Linked DNA regions of Pedosphaera parvula Ellin514. The protein of the gene in region 2 binds, or shares a complex with, the protein of the main gene of each other region. Links are inferred from orthologs where the notes say so. Each region holds a gene or a part of one and is shown on either strand. Other genes may lie near its edges. The genes, in order: tig and rpsG.

Region 1 (3,231 bases), on a different replicon or contig from region 2:
ACCTTGGGAGGACTCTACGCTCGCGCAAAGGAGATGAAGAATCGTCCGCCATTCGACTTGCCAATCCTCTGGGAAAAACGCAAATCACATCTAAACTTGAAAACTCCCTTTAATTTTGTGAGCACTTGCGACATCATCGGTGGAAACTCCGGCAGCCCCGTGGTCAACCGCGCAGGTGAATTTATTGGCATTATCTTTGACGGCAACTTGCAAAGCTTGCCCTGGGATTACGCATATAACGACAAGCAAGGACGTGCTGTGTCCGTCGATTCCGCCGCCATCCTTGAAGCGCTGAACAACGTCTACGGCGCCAGGGAACTGGCGGGCGAACTGCTAAAAGGACGGCGCATTCAGTAAACCTCTTGCCTTAGCCGATGATTCACTATTATTGGGATGTATTTCTAGAGTTGATACGCACTCCGTTTCAGCACGTGGAATTAATTTGGGGTATTGTTCCGCTCTACTTTGGGCTCCTGTTGAATGAACTTACATCTGGTAAAGCGAACTTCCGCACCGCCATCCAGACTGGATTCAGCTTTCTCTGGGCCGCAGCGCAATGGCTTTATCCTTATTTCCGACCACACGCAACCGGCGCACGCCAGATCGAGTGGGGCTCGATGCCTGGCATCAATCTCGTGGTAACGATTCTGGTAATTGCCTTCGGTGCAGCCGCCCTCTTCAGTGGTATCCGGCGTCGATATCCCAAATATGGCTCCTTTCTTGGTTATACCCGCTTCAGCAACTACTTCATGATCACCATCTTTGCTATTCAGGCACATTATCCGGAGCTGGGGTGGACCTGGGATCGACTGATTGCCATCGCCCTCTTCGCGCTGCCTATTTGGTTGATCCTGCATTTCGGTTTGATGCCCATCCGCAAGTGATTGGGAAAACACCCGCCACTTCCTTCCTTTAGTGGATTAGACCGCGCTTTGCCTGAACATTTCAACCTGATAGCGCACTTGACGCCCTTTGCCGGGTTGGCTTACCCTTCCCGACTCGCTGGATGGCGAAAACCTATTATATTAGGAAAGCTGGTTTTGAGTTTAACGGAAAGGTTTGCTTGTGAACGTTACAGTTGAAAATTTAGCCCCATGCAAAAAGTTGGTTAGGGTGGAAGTCGAATCGCCGGAAGTTGACAAGGCGTTTGATTCCATGATCAAGGATTTCCAACGTCAGGCCGCGCTGCCAGGCTTTCGTCCGGGCAAAGCTCCCCGCGACATGGTCGTGAAGCGCTACGAGAAGGACATCCAGGACGAAGTCAAAAGGAAGCTCATCCCCGATGCCTACCGCAAAGCCATTGAAGAGCAAAAGCTCGAAGTAGTGGGCGCTCCGGACATCGAAGAGATCCAGTTCTCTCGCGGCCAGGCCCTCCAATTTGCCGCCACCATCGAGACCGCACCCGAATTCGAACTGCCCGAATACAAAGGCATCCCCGCGAAGCGCGAAACCACTCAGGTCACCGATGCAGACGTCGAACGCGCCATCAACATGCTCCGCGAACGTCAGACCAATTTCAACACCGTCGAGCGCGCGGCCCAGGCCGGCGATGTGGCCGTGGTCAATTACACCGGCACCACCGATGGCAAACCGCTGACTGAAGTCGCTCCCACTGCCAAAGGCCTTACGGAACAAAAGGGTTTCTGGATCAACATCGATAAGAACTCCTTCATCCCTGGCTTCGCCGATCAATTGATTGGCGCCAAGGCTGGCGATAAGCGCACGGTCAACGTCGATTTCCCTGCCGATTTCGTCACTCCTCAACTCGCCAATAAGAAAGGCGTTTACGAGGTCGAAGTCGTCGAAGTAAAAGAGAAGATTTTGCCAGCCGTCGATGACGCCTTCGCCAAGACTTACGGTGCCGAAAGCCTCGAGAAACTCCGCGAGGGCGTTCGCAAAGACTTGGAAAACGAGCTCACCTACAAGAAAACCCGCAGCGTTCGCAACCAATTGGTTGAAGAATTGCTCAAGCGCGTTTCCTTCGAACTGCCTGAATCTTCCGTCAATAATGAAACCCGCAATGTGGTTTACAATATTGTTCAGGAAAACCAGCAGCGCGGCATTCCCAAGGAAGTCATCGAACAGCAGAAGGATCAAATCTATTCTGCCGCCAATGACAGTGCCAAGACCCGCGTAAAAGCCGCCTTCATCTTCCAGAAAATCGCCGAGAAGGAAGGCATCAAAGTTTCCCAGGAGGAAGTCGCTCAACGGGTTCATCAGATGGCCTCCACCTACCAGGTTCCGGTCGAGAAGTTCGTCAAGGACTTGCAGCAACGCAATGGCATCGTTGAAATCTACGACCAGATTGCCAATGAAAAGGTTCTCGATTTCGTCCAGCAAAACGCGAAGATCGAAGACGTCGCCCCTGAGCCTGCTCCAGCAGCGAACCCGGCTTAATCAATCACTCTCCTCAAGAGGCGGGCAGCAATGCCCGCCTCTTTTTTATTGGCTGCGCCCGAACTTCTTTTCGAGCTCCCGATAATTCATTTCAATGAGCGTCGGCCGTCCATGCGGACATGTATAAGGCATGGCACAATGCCGCAAATCGTTAACCAAATTCTCCAACTCAGGTCCGCCCAATGGATCATTTGCCTTCACCGCATGTCGGCAAACCGTTTTGGCAATGGTATGCTCGCCCAAGCGCAGGCTGTTCACTTCCTCCCCTGCCGACTTCAATTCATCCACCAGTTCCAAAACAAACCGGCGCGGATCGCTCGCTCTTACAAACGGCGGCAGCGCATCCAGCAGAAATGTCCGCTCACCAAACTCACTCAGCCCGACCCCCAGGCGTGTCAACTCCGCCAATTGCCCCCGCAAAAACTGCGCGTCCCGCACCGATAACTCCACCGTCTCCGGCAACAAGAGCTTTTGCGACGCCGCACTCCCCTGCCCCTCCAGGCGGTTCAGCATCTGCTCGAACAAAATCCTCTCATGTGCCGCGTGTTGATCCAGCAACACCAACCCGCGATCGGATTCCAGCACCACGTACAATCTTCCAACCACGCCCACCACCCGCAATGGCACATTCAACAACGGCACTGGTCCCGCTGATAACTGACTCGCAACACTCGTCGCACTCGGTTGCACGGCCAGGCTGGCAATCGGCAATTGCGAACTCGCCGGCATCACCGGCCGCGCTGGCTCAATCGGTGTCCTCGCCTCCCACAACGGCGCTTTGTTCGCGACCCCACCCGCACTCGCCGGCGCAACCAGGTTCGATCGTTGCAACAA
Region 2 (3,214 bases):
GTCTTTACGTTCGCTGCCCTGAATGACCATTAGGCGGCTGACGCGTTCACGTTTGCGCGTGCGCGGATTATAAATGGTATCACCCTTCTTGAGCTGACCCGAATAGACGCGGAAAAATACCAATTTACCGGCATAGGGATCGGTCCAGAGCTTGAATGCGAGAGAACAGAACTTGGCGTTATCGCTGGTTTCAACTTTAACAACATTGTCAGTCCCAACTTCGGTACCCTCGGCACCAGGGACGTCCAAAGGACTCGGCAAATAGTCGATCACGGAATCAACCAAGACCTGGACCGCCTTCTTTTTGAAAGCTGAACCGCACAGAACCGGGATCAGTTCAATCTTGCAAGTCAACCGACGGATCGCAGCTTTAAGTGTGGGCGCATCAATGGGCTTTTCTTCCAAAACCAGTTCAGCCAGCGAGTCATCCTTGTTGGAGACAGCATCGATGAGTTCCTGACGGGCAGCCGCAGCCTTTTCCTTAAGATGCTCAGGAATATCCTTGATCTCGTAATTCAGACCTTCATTGGCGATATCACCAGCACCCCAAACAATTGCCTTCTGGTTAACCACGTCAACAACGCCTTCAAAATTCTCTTCAGCACCAATAGGCAGGAAGATGGGGAATGCATAGGCATTCAACTTCTTGCGCATGTCATTCAGTGCATTCTCAAAGTTTGCCCCGGTGCGATCCATCTTATTGACGAATGCAATGCGAGGAACTTTGTACTTGGTCGCCTGTCGCCAAACAGTCTCCGACTGAGGCTGCACACCTGCCACTCCGCAAAATACCGCTACTGCCCCGTCCAACACGCGCATCGAGCGTTCGACTTCAGCCGTGAAATCAACGTGACCGGGGGTGTCGATGATATTAATGCGATGGGGAACATTCAGGAATGCTTTGTAGATATCATTCTCATTCGCCTTCGTTGCTTTCTGGGTCCAGAAGCACGTAACGGCGGCAGAGGTGATGGTAATGCCACGCTCCTTCTCCTGCTCCATCCAATCCGTAACCGTATTGCCGTCATCTACGTCACCAATCTTGTGGATCAGCCCCGTGTAGAACAGGATACGCTCGGTGGTAGTGGTCTTACCAGCGTCAATGTGTGCGGCGATACCAATATTGCGCGTCCGCTCCAGGGTGTAAGGCCGGTTGGGCGCGTTTACCGATTTATTTTCAACTACAGCTTCCATCTAAAATTTGGAGAATAAAAACGCCCCGAGATTATTCGGCCTTCGGGGCGCGTTTTGATTATTGTTTAACTACCAACGGAAATGAGCGAACGCCTTATTGGCCTGCGCCATCTTATGCACTTCATCGCGTTTGCGAATTGCATTCCCCTGCCCTTGATAGGCTTCCATAATTTCCGCCGCGAGGGCTTCCCTCATCGGAATACCTTTACGGGCGTCTGCAAAGTCAACCAGCCATCTGAGCGCCAACGCAAACTGGCGATCTGGAGTTACCTCCACAGGCACCTGATATGTTGCACCACCAACGCGACGAGGCTTAACTTCCAACCGCGGCTTGGCGTTGTCAACCGCACGCTGCAAAATTTCTAAAGCATTTGCGGTCGGATTCTTTTCCGAGAGCTGGTCGAAGGCACCGTACACAATACGCTGTGCAGTGCTCTTCTTGCCACTCTTCATAACCGTGTTGACCAAACGCGAGACGAGGACATTACCATACTTCGCATCTTTGACAACAGGTCTTTTTACTGCTTGACGACGTCGGGACATAAAACGTTATTTCTTTTCTGCAGTCTTGGCTGCCTTGGGCCGTTTAACTCCGTATTTGGAACGACTTACGCGGCGCTTTTCCACTCCGGCGGCATCTAACGTGCCACGCACAATGTGATAACGCACGCCCGGCAAATCCTTAACACGCCCACCACGCACGAGCACGATTGAGTGTTCCTGCAGGTTGTGCCCTTCATCAGGGATATAAGCGATTACTTCGAAACCGTTGGTCAAACGCACCTTGGCCACTTTCCGCATTGCGGAGTTGGGCTTCTTGGGCGTACGTGTCATCACTTGGATACACACACCACGACGGAATGGCGCTACTTCCAAGGCGGGCGACTTGGACTTGCGCTTTAATTTGTTACGGCCCTTTCGGACCAGTTGATTTATAGTCGGCATTTCAGCTTCAGCGTTTGCGCTCGTTTCCTCGGAAATCGAGGAAACGGAGCGCGGATAATATCAAAGCAACTTCACGTTGCAACTAGTATTTAATTTTTTTTTCAAATTAACTCGCGACCAGTGGATTTTCCGTTGCAATTGCAGGCTCTGGAGCCGGCTCTTCTTCAACTTCAACCAATGGTTTCAACTTAATTCTCCGATGATAATCGAAACCTGTTCCAGCCGGGATGATGTGACCCATGATCACGTTCTCCTTAAAGCCAATCAGGTTGTCTACCTTCGCCAGTGTGGCGGCTTCCGTCAACACGCGGGTCGTGTCCTGGAAAGGAAGCTGCGCTCAGGAAGCTCTCGGTCTCCAATGATGCCTTGGTAATGCCCAGCAACACAGGCTGTGCTTCGGCAGGCTTACCACCCATCTTCTCGACTCGTGCATTCTCTTCCTCGAATGCGATCTTGTCAACTTGCTCACCCCACAGGAATGTGGTGTCTGCCGGCTCGGTGATGCGCACCTTGCGCAGCATTTGACGAACAATGATCTCGATGTGTTTGTCGTTAATTGTCACACCTTGGAGACGATAGACTTCCTGCACCTCATTCACGAGATGTTCCTGCAGTTCTTGCGGCCCGCAGATATCGAGAATTTCGTGCGGATCAACTGGACCTTCTGTCAGCTGTTGACCTTTGCGGACGTAATCACCCTTGAAGACAATCACGTGCTTGCCGATTGGAATCAGATGTTCCTCTTCCAATGCAGTCGCCTGATTCTTGATCACGATGCAGCGCTTGCCGCGAACACTCGGTCCGAAATCAACGATACCGTCGATCTTGGAAATCTCCGAAGCATCCTTCGGACGACGCGCTTCGAACAACTCGGCTACACGCGGCAAACCACCGGTGATGTCCTTCGTTTTCGAAGTTTTGCGTGGTGTCTTCGCCATCAAAGTACCCGCGACGATTTTATCACCAGCGTTCACAACGATGTGCGCACCTGAAGGAATCGGGTAATTGGCCAGTGCCTCACCCTTTTCATCCGTGATCACGATTTGCGGATGCAAATCTTCTTTATGTTCGATGA

Evidence for each region.
Region 1: the proteins of rpsG (region 2) and tig are in contact, whole or in part, in a crystal structure (PDB 3GTY), measured with the Thermotoga maritima proteins. The link is inferred for Pedosphaera parvula Ellin514 from one-to-one orthologs. Residues at the interface, in WP_004081843.1 of Thermotoga maritima: Lys34, Lys52, Lys55, Glu59, Arg62, Gln63, Glu66, Asn67, Lys69, Val71, Arg95, Ala109, Lys110, Lys111, Gly112, Arg113, Pro114, Glu117, Glu121, Ile124, Ala125, Tyr127, Asn128, Asn129, Thr130, Gly131, Lys135, Asp139, Arg142, Met143; in WP_004081061.1 of Thermotoga maritima: Glu122, Val124, Val129, Leu130, Tyr133, Glu188, Gly259, Ile262, Tyr263, Glu266, Ser270, Glu273, Gln274, Glu277, Arg308, Gln311, Ile312, Ser315, Tyr316, Glu325, Arg329, Arg336, Leu363, Phe366, Trp367, Arg373, Leu377, Arg381, Leu384, Glu387.

What each region holds. Positions count from the first base shown.
Region 1 is NZ_ABOX02000024.1:69,785-73,015, reverse strand. What follows is about bases 323-3,231. They hold tig (trigger factor), read left to right. Parts: upstream 323-1,065; coding sequence 1,066-2,397; downstream 2,398-3,231. Other genes in these bases: mutL (DNA mismatch repair endonuclease MutL), read right to left, coding at 2,443-3,231; CFLAV_RS18200 (hypothetical protein), read left to right, coding at 375-884; CFLAV_RS18205 (S46 family peptidase), read left to right, coding at 323-357. In the rest of the region: more of CFLAV_RS18205, read left to right, coding at 1-322. UniProt on the Bacillus subtilis protein: Involved in protein export. Acts as a chaperone by maintaining the newly synthesized protein in an open conformation. Functions as a peptidyl-prolyl cis-trans isomerase.
Region 2 is NZ_ABOX02000010.1:124,203-127,416, forward strand. What follows is about bases 1-2,892. They hold rpsG (30S ribosomal protein S7), read right to left. Parts: upstream 1,738-2,892; coding sequence 1,264-1,737; downstream 1-1,263. Other genes in these bases: fusA (elongation factor G), read right to left, coding at 1-1,194; rpsL (30S ribosomal protein S12), read right to left, coding at 1,744-2,139.